3 regions of the Mesorhizobium sp. L-2-11 genome follow, and region 2 is predicted to be linked to each of the others. Evidence: predicted binding sites of a transcription regulator. Region 2 holds the regulator's gene; each other region holds the start of a gene.
What was found. The regulator LexA, encoded in region 2, represses DNA repair genes until DNA is damaged. The targets are predictions, from matches to a motif close to TGTTCNNNNTGTGTTCNG.
Positions count from the first base shown of each region.

Region 1 (5,286 bases), 680 kb from region 2:
ACGGATTTGGCGACCAGCTCGCCGTCGATGGTGCGGCCCTTGATCGAGGTGCGGCCGGCGCCGTAGCCGGAGTCGGTCTCGCCATAGCCGATGCGCTCGACCTGGTGGCCGGAGCGCGAGCCCCAATTGCGGTCGGTGGCCTCAGTGCGGTTCTGCTGCGCGCGCTGCCAGCCCGGCGTTGCATAGGTGTTGGAGAAGCTTCCCGACTTTTCCGCGCCGACATTGTCGAAGCGCGAGGCGCCATAAGGATTCTGCCTTCCTGCCGCCTGGCCGCCCCGCCCGGAGGCGAAGGAGCCGCCGCCATAGGCATTGCCGTAACCGCCATAGGAGTTGCCGCTCTCGGCGATTTCGACATGGGCTTCCGGCAATTCATCGAGGAAGCGCGACGGGATCGTCGATTGCCACAGGCCGTGGATGCGGCGGTTGGAGACGAACCACAGATGCAGGTTCTTCTTGGCGCGGGTCAGCCCGACATAGGCCAGCCGCCGTTCTTCCTCGAGCCCGGAGCGACCGCCCTCGTCGAGCGCGCGCTGATGCGGAAACAGACCTTCCTCCCAGCCGGGCAGAAAAACCGTCTCGAATTCGAGGCCCTTGGCCGAATGCAGCGTCATGATGTTGACCGCGTCGAGCTCGGCGTTCTGCTCGGCGTCCATTACCAGCGCCACATGTTCGAGGAAGGAGCGCAGCGATTCGTACTCCTCCATGGAGCGGACCAGTTCCTTGAGGTTTTCCAGCCGGCCAGGCGCTTCCGCCGAGCGGTCGTTCTTCCACATGTCGGTGTAGCCGCTCTCCTCCAGGATGGTTTCGGCCAGCTCGGTGTGCGGCGTTGTCTCCAGCGCCTTCTGCCAGCGCTCGAAATTGGCGGCGACCTCGCGCAGCGCTGCGCGCGGCTTCGGCTTCAGCTCGTCGCTCTCAGCGAGTTTTTCCGCAGCCTCCAGCATCGGGATGCGCAGCGCCCTGGCGGTGTCGTGGATTTGGCGGATAGTGGCTTCGCCCAGCCCGCGCTTCGGCACGTTGACGATGCGCTCGAAGGCGAGGTCGTCTGCGCCTTGCGCGACGACGCGGAAGAAGGCCAGGGCGTCGCGGATTTCGAGGCGCTCGTAAAAGCGCGGGCCGCCGATGACGCGGTAGTTGAGCCCGAGGGTGACGAAGCGGTCCTCGAACTCGCGCATCTGGAAGGACGCGCGAACAAGAATGGCCATGTCGTTGAGATCGTGCTTCTGACGCTGGTAGGCCTCGATGGTTTCGCCAACGGCGCGGGCCTCTTCCTCGGAATCCCAGGCGGCATGCACATGCACCTTCTCGTCGTCCTCGGCGATCTTTTCGGTGAACAGCGTCTTGCCGAAGCGGCTTTCATTGTGGGCGATGAGGTGGGAGGCGGTGCCGAGGATGTGCGCGGTGGAGCGGTAGTTGCGCTCCAGCCGGATGATCGTGGCGCCGGGGAAATCCTTGTCGAAGCGCAGGATGTTGTCGACCTCGGCCCCGCGCCAGCCGTAGATCGACTGGTCGTCGTCGCCGACGCAGCAAATGTTGACGGTGGCTGGGCGCGGATTTCCCTCCCCCTTGAGGGGAGGGTGGCTGGGCAAAGCCCGGCCGGGTGGGGTCCGTGCGGCAGTGCCCGACGCTCTGGCGGTGCCTTCTGCGGCGACCCCCTCCGCCCGCTTCGCGGGCACCTCCCCCTCAAGGGGGGAGGATTGCGGCCGCTGCGCCAAAAGCCGCAGCCACATATATTGGGCGGTGTTGGTGTCCTGGTATTCGTCGACGAGGATGTATCTGAAGCGCTTGTGGTATTCCTTCAGCACGTCCGGATTGCCGCGGAAGATGCGGATCGGGTGGCACAGAAGATCGCCGAAGTCGCAGGCGTTCAGCGTCTTCAGCCGCTCCTGATAAGCCTTGTAGAGCTCGCGGCCCTTGCCGTTGGCGAAGGAGCGGGCGTCGCCCTCGGCAATCTCGGCGGGGCCAAGCCCCTTGTTCTTCCAGCCGTCGATCATCTGGGCGAACTGCTTGGCCGGCCAGCGTTTGTCGTCCAGTCCTTCGGCCTGGATGAGCTGCTTGATCAGGCGCACGACGTCGTCGGTGTCGAGAATGGTGAAGTCGGATCTGAGCCCGGCGAGCTCGGCGTGGCGGCGTAGCAGCTTCACTCCAATCGAGTGGAAGGTGCCGAGCCACGGCATGCCTTCGACATTGCCTTCGCCGATCAGCAGGCCGATGCGCTGCTTCATCTCGCGCGCCGCCTTGTTGGTGAAGGTGACGGCGAGGATCTGCGAGGGGAAGGCCTTGCCGGTGGCGAGGATGTGGGCGATGCGGGTGGTCAGGACGCGCGTCTTGCCGGTGCCGGCGCCGGCCAGCACCAGGACCGGCCCCTCGGTGGTCTCCACCGCCAGCCGCTGCTCGGGGTTGAGCCCGTTCAGATAGTTGGGCGCATTGGTGTGGCCGTTGCGGGCAGCCATGGCGCGCGCAGCAATGCCCGACGGGGCCACGGGCCGCGCGTTCGGTTCATCAAAGAAAGGCATATCTTCCGAAAAGCCGGACATCTCCCCCGAATGTAGTGATTCGGCAGCGAAAGGCCAGAAGTGTCTCCGTTTTGTTCTCAATCCAGGGCCGGAACCTACAAACGGGTAGATTTAACCACCGACGTCGTGGAGCGCTGCATGCCGGGCCTCACTGATCCGTGACTGGACCGTGCGGGCTTCTACCCTATCTTGCGCGGCGGACATGTTCCCGAAGCCGAGGAGAGCGCCATGACAAAACCGAGCCCTGCCAGCCCCGCCGTCACCAGACCCGCCATTACCCAGGCGATGATCGACGCCTATGACGAATACACGCATCTGACGCTCGACCGGCGGCGCTTCATGGAACAGTTGACCAGGCTTGCCGGATCAGGTGCCGCTGCTGCCGCAATCGCACCGCTGCTGGCGGCCAATTCGGCCCGGGCGGCGGTTGTTGCCGAGGACGATTCACGCGTGACGGGCGAGGACATCAGCTACCCCGGCAGCGGTGGCGAGATGAAGGGCTATCTGGTCAAGCCGGCCGGCCAGTCCGGCAAGCTCGGCACCGTCATCGTCGTGCATGAGAACAGGGGGCTCAACCCGCATATACGCGATGTGACGCGGCGCGTGGCGCTGGAAGGCTTCGTTGCGCTTGCCCCGGACTTCCTGTCGCCGCTCGGCGGCACGCCGGCCGACGAAGACAAGGCGCGCGAGCAGATTTCAAAACTCGATCCGGCTCAGACCATCGCCAATGCGGTCGCAACGGTCGCTTTCCTCAAGGGACATGCGGATGGCAACGGCAAGGTTGGCGCGGTCGGCTTCTGCTGGGGCGGCGGCACGGTGAACACACTGGCTGCCAACGAGCCGGATCTGGCTGCCGCTGTCGCCTATTACGGCATGCAGCCGAAGGCCGAGGATGTGCCGAAGATCAAGGCGGCGCTGCTGCTGCATTATGCCGGGCTCGACACCCGCATCAATGCCGGCATCGACGCCTTCAGGAAGGAGCTCGATGCAGCCGAGGTCGAGTACACGATCAATGTCTATGAGGGCGCCAATCATGCCTTCAACAATGACACCTCAGCGGCCCGTTACGACAAGAACGCAGCGGACCTCGCCTGGGGCCGGACGATTGCCTTTCTCAAGGAAAAGCTTGCCTGATCAGGCATTTGCCGGTTTGTGAAAGGCGACGCCGGCCACCACCAGCGCGATGCCGATGCAATCGGCAGGGCTGGGTATCTGGCGGAGCACAATGACGCCAATCAGCGTGGCGGTGACCGGCAGCAACGACAGCATCAGCGCGAAGCTCGATCGCGGCAGCCGCGACATGGCTAGCTGGTCGCAGATATAGGGGATGACCGACGAGCAGATGCCGACGCCGATGGCGGCGATGAGCAGCGGCGGCGCCGTGAAAGCCGGCAGCGCATCGGTGAAGCCGATCGGCAGCACGATGAGGCAGGCGACCGCCATGGCGGCGCCCAGGCCGGCGATGCCGTCGCCAGCGCCGGCGCGGGCAACGCGATGGCCAAGCACGATGTAGCCGACGAACAGCGCGCCATTGAGGAAAGCCCAGAACAGACCGATCGGGTCGCTTGACCATCTGACGTCGATCAGCAGCAAGGTGCCGATGACGGCAACGGCAAGGGCTGCGAGATTGCGCGGGCTTCTGACGCCGACCAGCGCAACGCCGATGGTGCCGACGAATTCGATCGCCGCAACCAGCGAGATCGGCAAGCGGTCGAGTGCCAGGTAGAAGGAGCAATTCATCACGCCGAGGCAGGCGCCAAAACCGAGAAGCTGCAGCCGTGTCGGCCGGTCGGCGCGGGCGAAGGCCGTCCACGGCCGCGTCAGCGGCGCGAAGACCAGAGCGGCCGTGACGATGCGCAGCCAGGCCATGCCAAGCACGCCGACATGCGGGAAAAGCAGCACGGCGAAAGCCGGCCCGAGATAATGAAACACGGCACTGACACCGAACCAGACATGCGGCGGCAGCGATGTCGCCAGCCTGCCAAAGACAGGGCCGGTGAGGGCAGGGATTGCAGCTGGGGCTTGCGCTTGATCATCCATAGGATCAGTATCGCAGGCAGTTTTACCTGTTTATATGGACAACTCCTAACCAAAGTGATCATTCTTTTTCCTCAGCCAAGGAGTTTTTCCTGAAACGCCTTCGAAACGAAAATGCTGATCTGGATGCGGCGGATCTGAAAATCCTGCGCCTGCTGGAAAAGGATGCGCGCACCAGCACCGCCGAACTGGCGCGCTCGGTCGGCCTGTCGGCGCCGAGCGTGGCCGAACGCATCAAGCGGCTGCAGGAGAGCGGCGTGATCGAGGCCTACACGGTGCGGATCAACCCGGCCGCGCTCGGCATGAAACTGTCGGCATGGCTGCGGATCAGGCCGGTGCCGGGACAACTGGCTGTAGTGGCGGAGATCATCCGCGACTTGCCGGAAATCGCCCAGTGCGACCGGGTGACCGGCGAAGACTGTTTCATCGCGCTGGCGCATGTCGGCTCGGTGGCCGAACTCGAACGGGTGATCGACCGCATCATTCCGTTTGCGATGACCAACACCGCAATCATCCAGTCGTCGCCGGTGGTGGCGCGTTCGCCGCTGGCGGCAGTGAAGCACCGGGCTTGATGGTTGAAGCGGTCGCTCGTCAGAACATCATCTTGACTGGAAAACGTCGCGCCGCAAACGCCCAGAAAAAGCAATCGAATAACGAGCCTACTTCTTTCCGCACCGAATCAGGCATGCCCCCGCTTCATCCGCGCTTGCTTCAGGATGGCGCGCCAGCGGATCAT
Region 1 is NZ_AP023257.1:3,032,760-3,038,045, forward strand. It holds gene JG739_RS14510 (ATP-dependent helicase) at 1-2,534, opposite strand, end outside; gene JG739_RS14515 (dienelactone hydrolase family protein) at 2,742-3,647, shown strand; gene JG739_RS14520 (EamA family transporter) at 3,648-4,553, opposite strand; gene JG739_RS14525 (Lrp/AsnC family transcriptional regulator) at 4,643-5,122, shown strand; gene JG739_RS14530 (hypothetical protein) at 5,230-5,286, opposite strand, start outside.
Region 1: JG739_RS14510 (ATP-dependent helicase) is a predicted target of LexA. The motif match lies at 2,575-2,592, and genes of this name have one in related genera.

Region 2 (5,286 bases):
GCGACGCACCTGCTTTTGACGGGCAAGGCGCCCGCCAATGCATCCGCCCGAAAATCGGAATCGATTTTCGGAGAGCATGATGCCTAGATACAAAGCGTTAGAGCGTAGTTTGTGCGTCCAAATGGTCGCACGTCGCGCCAAGGTGACCTGACGATGTCGGCCGCCCTCACCCATCTTGGCGCGGAAGGCGAAGCCAATATGGTCGATGTCGGCGACAAGGCGGAGACGACCCGCACGGCAATCGCCGAAGGTCTTGTCTCGATGCGGCCTGAAACGCTGAAAATGATTCTCGACGGCGATGCCAGGAAAGGCGACGTGCTGGGCACGGCGCGCATCGCCGGCATCATGGCGGCCAAGAGGACGCATGAGCTGATCCCGCTCTGCCATCCGCTGCTGTTGACCAAGATATCGGTAGACATTGAACCGGACGCCAACCTGCCCGGCCTGAAGGTCACGGCGCTGGCCCGCGTCACCGGCAAGACCGGGGTCGAGATGGAAGCGCTGACTGCCGTCTCGGTCGCCTGCCTGACCATCTATGACATGGCCAAGGCGGTCGATCGCGGCATGGCGATCTCCGGCATCAGGCTGGTGGAAAAGACCGGCGGCAAATCCGGCGACTACAAGGCGGATGCCCAGGGGGCAGGCCAATAATGGCGCTGCTTGCGGTCGCCGAGGCGCTTGAGCACCTGCTTCAGGATGCTGCGCCCTTGCAGGCTGAAAGCGTCGCCCTGATGGACGCCGCCGACCGCGTGCTGGCGGGGCCGCTCGTGGCGCTCCGCACCCAGCCGCCATTCAACGCGTCGGCAATGGACGGCTATGCCGTGCGGGCCGAGGATGTCGCGTCCGTGCCGGCGAGACTCTCGGTGATCGGCATGGCGCCGGCCGGACGCGGCTTTGCCGGAACAGTCAGCCCGGCGCAGGCCGTGCGCATCTTCACCGGCGCGCCGCTTCCCGCGGGCGCCGACACCATCGTCATCCAGGAGAATGTCCGCGACCTCGGCGGCGGCATGGTCGAAGTGACCGCGCCGACGGTTGAAGGCCGCAACATCCGCCGCATCGGGCTCGATTTCTCGCAGGGCGACGTGCTGCTGGAGAAAGGCCGCCAGCTTGATCCGGCGGCATTGTCGCTGGCGGCATCGGCCAACCACCGGCAGGTCAGCGTGGCGAAACGGCCACTGGTCGCCATCATCGCCACCGGCGACGAATTGCTGCCGCCGGGCAGCGAGCTTGGCGCCGACCAGATCATCTCCTCCAATGCCTATGGCGTCGCCGCCGCTGTCCGCTCGGTCGGCGCCTGCGCACTCGATCTCGGCATCGCCCCCGACCGCAAGGAGGCGATCGCCGCGCTGGTGAAAAAAGCGGTCGACGCAGGCGCCGACGTCGTCGTCACGCTGGGCGGCGCCTCGGTCGGCGACCACGACCTCGTCCATGACGTGCTGACCGGCGAAGGCATGGCGCTCGATTTCTGGAAAATCGCCATGCGGCCCGGCAAGCCACTGATGTTCGGGCGGCTGGGCGACATCCGCTGCATCGGCCTGCCCGGCAATCCGGTGGCCAGCCTGGTCTGCACGCAGCTCTTTCTGAAGCCTCTGCTGGCGCGGCTCGGCGGCCGCGCCTTCCGCCAGGACATGCGTCAGGCGCGGCTCGGCGCCGCCATGCCGGCCAACGATCTCAGGCAGGACTATGTACGCGCGGTGGTTAAGGAAGAAGCTGGCACGCTTGAGGCAATGCCGTTCAGTATCCAGGATTCCTCGATGCTCAGAATGCTGGCCGACGCCAACGGACTGATCGTGCGCGAGCCATTCGCTCCCGCAGCCGAAGCGGGCGCCGCCTGCAGCGTGCTGATGCTACGCTGAACAAAACGTCAACGCATTCATTAAACTTTAAATGGTTGCGGAACACAACTGGAACAGATAGTGTTTGTTCTGGGTTTGTTTTTCTGATTCTATTGGGGGTCGCGATGCTGACACGCAAACAACATGAACTGCTGATGTTCATCCACGAGCGGCTGAAGGAAAGCGGCATTCCGCCCTCGTTCGACGAGATGAAGGAAGCGCTCGACCTCGCCTCCAAATCGGGTATCCATCGGCTGATCACGGCGCTGGAGGAGCGCGGTTTCATTCGCCGCCTGCCCAACCGCGCCCGCGCGCTGGAGGTGCTGCGCCTGCCCGATTCGATCGCGCCGGGCCTCAATGCGGCGCGCAAATTCTCGCCGAGCGTCATTCAGGGCAGCCTTGGGCAGGGCGGCCTCGGACGCCAGATCAAGCCGGCGCCGTCGCGCATGCGTGCGGCCGGCAATGACGACGACGTCGTTGCCACCGTCTCCATACCGGTGATGGGCCGCATTGCTGCCGGTGTGCCGATCGACGCCATCCAGCACCAGACCCATTCGATCTCGGTGCCACCGGACATGATCACCGGCGGCACGCACTACGCGCTGGAGGTCAAGGGTGATTCGATGATCGAGGCCGGCATCTTCGACGGCGACACGGTCATCATCCGCAACGCCGACACGGCCCAGCCTGGTGAGATCATTGTCGCTCTGGTCGACGAGGAAGAAGCGACGCTGAAGCGATTCCGCCGCAAAGGTGCCTCGATCGCACTGGAAGCCGCCAATCCGGCCTACGAGACGCGCATCTTCGGGCCGGACCGCGTCAAGGTGCAGGGCAAGCTCGTCGGACTGATCCGGCGTTACTGAGCGGCAGGTTTTTTGGGTTTCTCGGCCCTCTGGTATGGCGGCAGGCCCCTCGCCTCGCGCGAAAATCGCCGCTGCTCATGCCAGGGCCTGTATGGCTGTCTGACGGCAAAACGGATTTCTGCGCGCGTCGTCGCCGATAGCGGATCGAAGAAGACGGCGGCACTGCCCATGCGAGCGAGCTGCCGTTTGGTGACGACGAGAACCAGCGGATTGCGGCAGGGTTTGTAATAGGCTGTGGCATCGTCGATGACGATCAAATCAGCAAAGGCACAGGCCGGCCGCGCGGTTTTGCGGTTGTCGGCGAGCGCGATGAGCGCGCCGGACGGATGCCGGGCCAGGCACAGGCCGGCAGTGCAGCTGAAAGGCGCTCCCGGCGGCAGGTCGGCCGGGTCGGCGATGTCGAACCGCACATCTCCTTTTTCGAATGTCTCCGGCTCGACGATCGTTGTTGAAACCAGCGCATGTTTCCAGTTGTCGGTGGTGAATTCGTTCGAACGCACCCGGTTGACGGCAAGTTCGCCGCCGCCGATCGGCAGCGCCACCAGATGCGCATCCTCCGAGATCAGCACGTCGGGGGTGCGCGTCCCGGAAATCGTCAGCAGGCCGGCGAGCGCAAAGGGAAGTGCCGCAAGCCGCAGCCATGTCGTCGCCATCGTGGCGATGACCAGGGCGACCGTCACCAGCAGAACCGATTGCAACGAAATCAGTCCGACTGCATCGATTGGCGAACGCTCCGAGATCCATCCCGAAATTGCGATCATGGCCGTCAGGCCCTTGCCCATCATGTAGAGGAAAGGGCCGTCGAGGCCGAAAGGCATCGCCAAGGCGCTGAGGACGGCCAGGAACATGACGATGGTGACGATCGGCATGACGGCCAGATTGGCGAACAGGCTGAGCGGCGAGACGCGCTGGAAGTGCCATATGGCGAAGAGCGCAGTGGCGCTGCCGGCAATGATGGAGGTCATTGCGATGGTGCCTGCCCCAGCGACGAGTTTGCGCGTGACGAAAGCGACCGGTGACCGTCGCTGTCGCGGCGTCGTGGCCTTGTCGGCACGATAGTCGGACCAACCGGCGTAGGCGCCCACGAGAGCCGCAGTCGCGGCGAAGGACATCTGGAAGCTTGCGCCGACCACCTCATGCGGCGACACGACGATGACGGCGATGGCCGAAATCGCCAGGTTCCGCATCGTGAGTGCCGCCCGGTCGAACAGCACGGCGACAAGCATTACCGCCAGCATGATGAAGCTGCGTTCAGCCGCGACCACGATACCGGAGAAAATCAGATAGGCAGCGATGGAGACGAGTGCGGCAGCAGCCGCATATTTTTTGACCGGCCGGCGCGACGAAAAGTCGGGAAACAGCGCAAAGGCGCCGCGCAGCAATCCCATGACAGTGCCGGCGACAAGCGCCATGTGCAGGCCGGAAATGGAGATGATGTGGTAGATGCCGGTGCGCCGCATCGATTCGTTTATCTCTTCGGGGATGCCGGCACGCACGCCGACGATCAACGCAGCGGCAATCTCCCCCTCGGCACCACCGATGCTGTCCCTGATATGGTCGGCGATGGTTTCCCGCGCCTTCTCGATCGACGAAGAAAGGCGTGTGGTTAACGGTGCATCTTCCGAGACGACGATCTTTGGACTGCCGAGGAAAAAGCCACTGGCACCGATACCGGCGAAATAGCTGTCAAAGGAGAAGTCAAAGCTGTCCGGTCTGACCGGGCCAGTCGGAGGCAGAAGCCTCACATAGCCGGTTGCCACCGAGCCTGCGGTCATCTCAGCGGGAATCTTGCGTGCCGATACCCTGACACGTTCGGGCGCATAACGCAGTGTCGGCCGGGCGGTCGATATCACGTCGATGGTCAGCCTGATCCGGCCGTTCGCCATCTGGTCGAGCCTGACGACACGGCCGGTCAGCTGGGTCTGGATTTCCGAACCGAGCATCCTCGTTCCGGCGCGCCAGGTTTCAACCTTGGCGGCGAGCACACCGAGCGCGCACAGCAACGCTGCCATGAAGCAAGATGCGTTTTGCAGCGTGAGCGCGTGACGGCCGCACACAATGCCGTGAGGACCACGACGGCAATCGGCTGGGCAAAGTCCGGTTCGACGGCAAGCGAAAAATAGACGATCACCCCGCTTGCCAGAAAAACCGGCACCAGCAGGAAGGCGACGCCGCGGTCGAGTTCCAGGCCGGCTGCCGAGGCCACGCTGTTGCGGATACCGGACGGTGAAAAATGGCTGAGCTGTCGGCGAAAACGAATGACAGGCCAGGGTGCTGGAGCCGCTACCGGCGCGGAGCGATGCGGCGAAAGAGGCTGAATGCCTGGCGTCGATGCAGGCGGCGAAACGGGTAGCGGCTCAGCGTCGGGAACGCCGGCAAACAGCGATCGTTCGCTGACGCTTGCGATCGCGCCCTCGCTCTCGTCCACGCCGCGGCCTGGTCCAGCCATAGGGTTCGCCCCTTGCGCCCTTGACCTCCTATGCTACATGAACGCGCGACGCGCGAAAGTCCGCGCAACCCTATCCGTTTTCTGCGCTTGCCCCGAGAGTTCCATGTCCGACAAGGTCGTCACCCGTTTTGCCCCTTCG
Region 2 is NZ_AP023257.1:3,710,128-3,715,413, reverse strand. It holds gene trpC (indole-3-glycerol phosphate synthase TrpC) at 1-87, shown strand, start outside; gene moaC (cyclic pyranopterin monophosphate synthase MoaC) at 154-651, shown strand; gene JG739_RS17730 (molybdopterin molybdotransferase MoeA) at 651-1,856, shown strand; gene lexA (transcriptional repressor LexA) at 1,961-2,698, shown strand; partial or broken gene JG739_RS17720 (ComEC/Rec2 family competence protein) at 2,692-5,147, opposite strand; gene gltX (glutamate--tRNA ligase) at 5,251-5,286, shown strand, end outside.

Region 3 (5,286 bases), 240 kb from region 2:
GCTTGACCGCGGTTTCCAACACCGTCAGCGTCTTCAGGCCGAGGAAGTCGAACTTCACCAGCCCGGCCTGCTCGACATACTTCATGTTGAACTGGGTGACCGGCATGTCGGAGCGCGGATCGCGGTACATCGGCACCAGTTCCCAAAGCGGCCGGTCGCCGATGACGATGCCGGCGGCGTGCGTCGAGGCGTGGCGGTAGAGCCCTTCCAGCTTCTGCGCCATGTCGAGCAGCGTCTGCACGATCGGCTCGCGCTCCGCCTCTTCGGCAAAACGCGGCTCGTTGGCGATGGCATCGGCGAGCTTGACCGGATTGGCCGGGTTAGACGGCACCATTTTGCTGAGCTTGTCGACCTGGCCATAGGGCATCTGCAGCACGCGGCCGACATCGCGCAGCACCGCGCGGGCCTGCAGCGTGCCGAAGGTGATGATCTGGCCGACCTGGTCGCGTCCGTATTTCTGCTGGACGTAGCGGATAACCTCCTCGCGCCGGTCCTGGCAGAAATCGATGTCGAAGTCGGGCATCGACACGCGGTCGGGATTGAGGAAGCGCTCGAACAGCAGCGAGAAACGTAGCGGATCGATGTCGGTGATGGTCGTCGAATAGGCGACCAGCGAGCCGGCGCCCGAGCCGCGCCCCGGCCCGACCGGAATGCCTTGCGCCTTCGCCCATTTGATGAAATCGGCGACGATCAGGAAATAGCCGGGGAATTTCATCTTCTCGATAATGCCGAGCTCGAATTCCAGCCGTTGGCGGTATTGCTCGACCGTATAGCCAGGGGCCAGGCCGTGCGCGGCGAGCCGCGCCTCCAGTCCTTCATGCGCCTGTCTGACAAGCTCCTGCGCCTCCGCCTTCACCGCCGCGTCGGCGTCGGCGACATCGCCGCCGGCAAAGCGCGGCAGGATCGGGTTGCGGGTCTTGGGATAGTAGGAGCAGCGCAGCGCGATTTCGACGGTGTTGTCGATCGCTTCCGGCAGATCGGCGAACAGCCTCGCCATGTCGGCCTGGCTTCTCAGAAAATTGTCTGAAGACAGCCGCCGGCGATTGTCGACGGCGACGACCGACCCTTCGGCGATGGCGATCAGCGCGTCATGCGCCTCATAGTCGTCGCGCGAGGAGAAAAACGCCTCATTGGTGGCAACCAGCGGCAAGTCGTTGGTATAGGCGAGATCGACTGACGATTTCTCGATGACCCGGTCATAGCCAGAAACCCGTTCCAGCTCGACATAGAGCCGGTCGCCGAACAACGCCTTGAGCGCCAGAAGCCGTGTCTCGGCGAGGTCGCGGCGGTCCTCTTTCAGCGCGTTGCCGATCGGGCCGCGCGGCCCGCCGCTGAGACAGATCAGGCCGTCGCAATAGCCTTGCAGCATCTCGGTCGTCAGATGCACGGCCTCGCCGGGCGGCGTCTCCAAATAGACCCGGCTGACCAGCCTGACCAGATTGCTGTAGCCGGCCTCGGTCGCCGCGATCAAAACCACGGGCCGCATTTCCGGGCCTTGTCGCCTGCGGTCGCGCTGGCTGTCGCTGGCTTCACCGGAAAAAGCGAGAGCGGTCTGGCAGCCGATGATCGGCTGGATACCCTCCTTCACCGCCTTTTGCGCAAATTCGAGCGCGCCGAACAGATTATTGGTGTCGGTGACGGCGATGGCCGGGGCGTCATCCCTCACCGCATGACCGACGACCGTGCCGAGCTGCAAAGCGCCCTCGAGCAGCGAATAGGCCGAATGCACACGCAGATGAATGAACGGCCGCGCCGGCGCTTCCGGCCGCGACGCCTTCACAAAGGCCTCGCGCCGCAACGGATCGCGGGGAAGTGTATCATTCGCCATGGTTTTTTAGCGCCGTTTGAAAGGACTCAGTCGATGAAGATGTATTGTCCGGCACCGGACGATGCGAGTCCAGCGGCAGTGAGGCACAAAGCAAGAACAAACGCGCTGTGCGACAGAAAATGCGAATTCCTGCCCCACCCGAACTCGTGCCAACCTATTGTCAGGTCGCATTCCTTCGCGCCCCCCTCTGTCCTGCCGGACATCTCCCCCTCTAGTGGGGAGATTGGCTATCATCTCGGCTTTCGCCAATCTCGTCGGATGCAGAAGGGGTGCTGTCCTCGAAGCTGCCGATCTCCCCCCTGGAGGGGGAGATGTCCGGCAGGACAGAGGGGGGCGCTGTCCCGCCAACCTTGGAAGAGTGCCAAGGCGCGTTTCAGCCTCACGCAAATTCCATGATCACCGCGTCGACGGCGAGACTGTCGCCCGGTTTTGCCTTGAGTTTCGACACGGTGAGATCGCGTTCGGCGCGCAGCACATTTTCCATCTTCATCGCCTCGACCACTGCCAGCGTCTCGCCGGCCTTGACCTCCTGCCCTTCGGCAACGGCGATCGACACGACAAGGCCGGGCATCGGGCAGAGCAGCATCTTGGAGGTGTCGGGCGCCACTTTTTCCGGCATCAGCCTTTCGAGTTCGGCGATGCGCGGCAGCATGGCGCGTGCGCTCACCGACATGCCTTTCCAGGCGATGCGAAGCCCGTTCGGCACCGGCCTGACCTGCGCGGCAATTCTTCGCTCGCCGACCGTTCCGCGCCAGACGAGATCGCCCGGCCGCCAGTCGGACGCCACCGTCAGCGCCGTGCCGCCGTCGATCGACAGCCCGAGTTCCATCGGAATGGAGATCATGCCTTCGATAACCGAAGCCGAAAGGTAATCCTTGCCGATCTTGACCACCCAATCGCGTTTCAGCACACCCGAATGCGGCGCCAGCCGCCCGCCGAGCCGGTCGAGCCGGTCGCGGCGCAGCAGTTCGACCGCGGTTGCGATGGCTGCGAGCACGGCCTTTTCCTCGCTATCAGGCACGATCGGCGCGAAGCCGTCCGGATATTCCTCTGATATGAAGGCGGTCGATATCCGCCCTTCCCGCCAGCGCGGATGCTGCATCAGCGCCGCCAGGAACGGCATGTTGTGCTCGATGCCGTCGACGACAAAACTGTCGAGCGCTTCGGACATGGCGTCTATTGCCGCGAGCCGCGTCGGCGCCCAGGTGCACAGCTTGGCGACCATCGGATCGTAGAACATCGAGATTTCCGAACCCTCGGTAACCCCGGTATCGTTGCGGATGACGATGTCGCCGGACTGTCCCTCTTGCGGCGGCCGGTATCTCGTCAGCCGGCCGATCGACGGCAGGAAATTGCGATACGGGTCCTCGGCGTAGAGCCGGCTTTCCACCGCCCAGCCGTTCAGCCTGACGTCGCTTTGCTGGATGGCGAGCTTTTCGCCGGCCGCTATGCGGATCATCTGCTCGACCAGGTCGATGCCGGTGACAAGCTCTGTCACCGGGTGCTCGACCTGCAATCGCGTATTCATTTCAAGGAAATAGAAGTTCTTTTCGCTGTCGACGATGAATTCAACCGTGCCGGCGCTCTGATAGTCGACCGCCCTGGCCAGCGCCACTGACTGCTCGCCCATGGCTTTCCGGGTCTTGGCGTCGAGGAAGGGCGAAGGCGCCTCTTCGACAATCTTCTGGTTGCGGCGCTGGATCGAGCATTCGCGCTCGCCGAGATAAAGCGCGTTGCCGTGCGCGTCGGCCAGCACCTGGATCTCGATGTGGCGCGGATCGACCACGAACTTCTCGATGAAGACGCGGTCGTCGCCGAACGAGCTTTTGGCCTCCGACCGCGCCCGGTCGAACCCGTCGCGCACCTCGGCCTTGCTCCAGGCGATGCGCATGCCCTTGCCGCCGCCGCCGGCCGAGGCCTTGATCATCACGGGATAGCCGATCTCGCCGGCGATCTTTTCCGCATGGACAGCATTCTCGATGACGCCGAGCCAGCCGGGCACCGTGCTGACCTTGGCTGCATTGGCGAATTTCTTCGACTCGATCTTGTCGCCCATCGCCCTGATCGCTCTGGGTTTGGGGCCGATGAAGACGATGCCGTCTTTCTCCAGCGCCTCACAGAAGGATGCGCGTTCGGACAAAAACCCGTAGCCTGGATGCACGGCTTCAGCACCTGTCGCCTTGCAGGCAGCGATGATCCTCGCCGGCACCAGATAGCTCTCAGCGGCCGGCGAAGGCCCGATATGGACAGCCTCGTCGGCCATTTCGACATGTACGGCGTCGCGATCGGCATCCGAATAGACCGCCACGGTGGCAATGCCCATCTTGCGCGCCGTCTTGATGACGCGGCAGGCGATCTCGCCACGATTGGCGACCAGGATTTTTGTGAACATGCGGGTTGCGTTCCCTCGGCTGCCTTTCTTTTATGGGCTTCGCCCGGCCGGTCAAGGCAAGTTGGCGCATATCCCCGGGCGCAAGTCGTCCGGCGCCGGCCAAACCCGGCAACGAACTGTCAATTCGTCCCATAGTCCAGAACCTGCAGATACGCTAATGCTCCGCCCCGATTGCAGATTTGCCCTGAGAGGAGATCCCCGATGAAAACCCGCGCCGCTGTCGCTGTCGCCGCCGGAAAGCCGCTGGAGATCCTGGAGGTCGACCTCGACGGCCCGCGCGCGGGCGAGGTGCTGGTCGAGATCAAGGCGACCGGCATCTGCCACACCGACGAATTCACGCTGTCAGGCGCCGATCCCGAAGGCATCTTTCCGGCGATCCTCGGCCATGAGGGCGCGGGAATCGTCGTCGACGTCGGCAAGGGTGTCACCTCGGTCAAGAAGGGTGACCACGTCATCCCGCTCTACACGCCGGAATGCCGGCAATGCCCGTCCTGCCTGTCCAGAAAAACCAATCTGTGCACCGCAATCCGCGCCACGCAGGGGCAAGGGCTGATGCCGGACGGCTCGTCGCGCTTCTCGATCGGCAAGGACAAGATCCTCCACTACATGGGCTGCTCGACCTTCTCCAACTTCACCGTGCTGCCCGAGATCGCGCTCGCCAAGGTCAACCCCGACGCGCCCTTCGACAAGATCTGCTACATTGGCTGCGGCGTCACCACCGGCATCGGCGCGGTGATCAACACGGCCAAGGTCGAGATCGGTGCCACGGCCGCCGTCTTCGGCCTCGGCGGCATCGGCCTCAACGTCATCCAGGGGCTGCGCCTTGTCGGCGCCGACATGATCATCGGCGTCGACCTGAACAACGACAAGAAGGAATGGGGCGAGAAGTTCGGCATGACGCATTTCGTCAATCCGAAGGAGATCGACGGCGACATCGTGCCCTATCTCGTCAACATGACCAAGCGCGGCGCCGACCAGATCGGCGGCGCCGACTATACGTTCGACTGCACCGGCAGCACCAAGGTGATGCGGCAGGCGCTTGAGGCATCGCACCGCGGCTGGGGCA
Region 3 is NZ_AP023257.1:3,471,198-3,476,483, reverse strand. It holds gene dnaE (DNA polymerase III subunit alpha) at 1-1,828, opposite strand, end outside; gene JG739_RS16610 (acetyl-CoA carboxylase biotin carboxylase subunit) at 2,208-4,220, opposite strand; gene JG739_RS16605 (S-(hydroxymethyl)glutathione dehydrogenase/class III alcohol dehydrogenase) at 4,422-5,286, shown strand, end outside.
Region 3: dnaE (DNA polymerase III subunit alpha) is a predicted target of LexA. The motif match lies at 1,910-1,927, and genes of this name have one in related genera.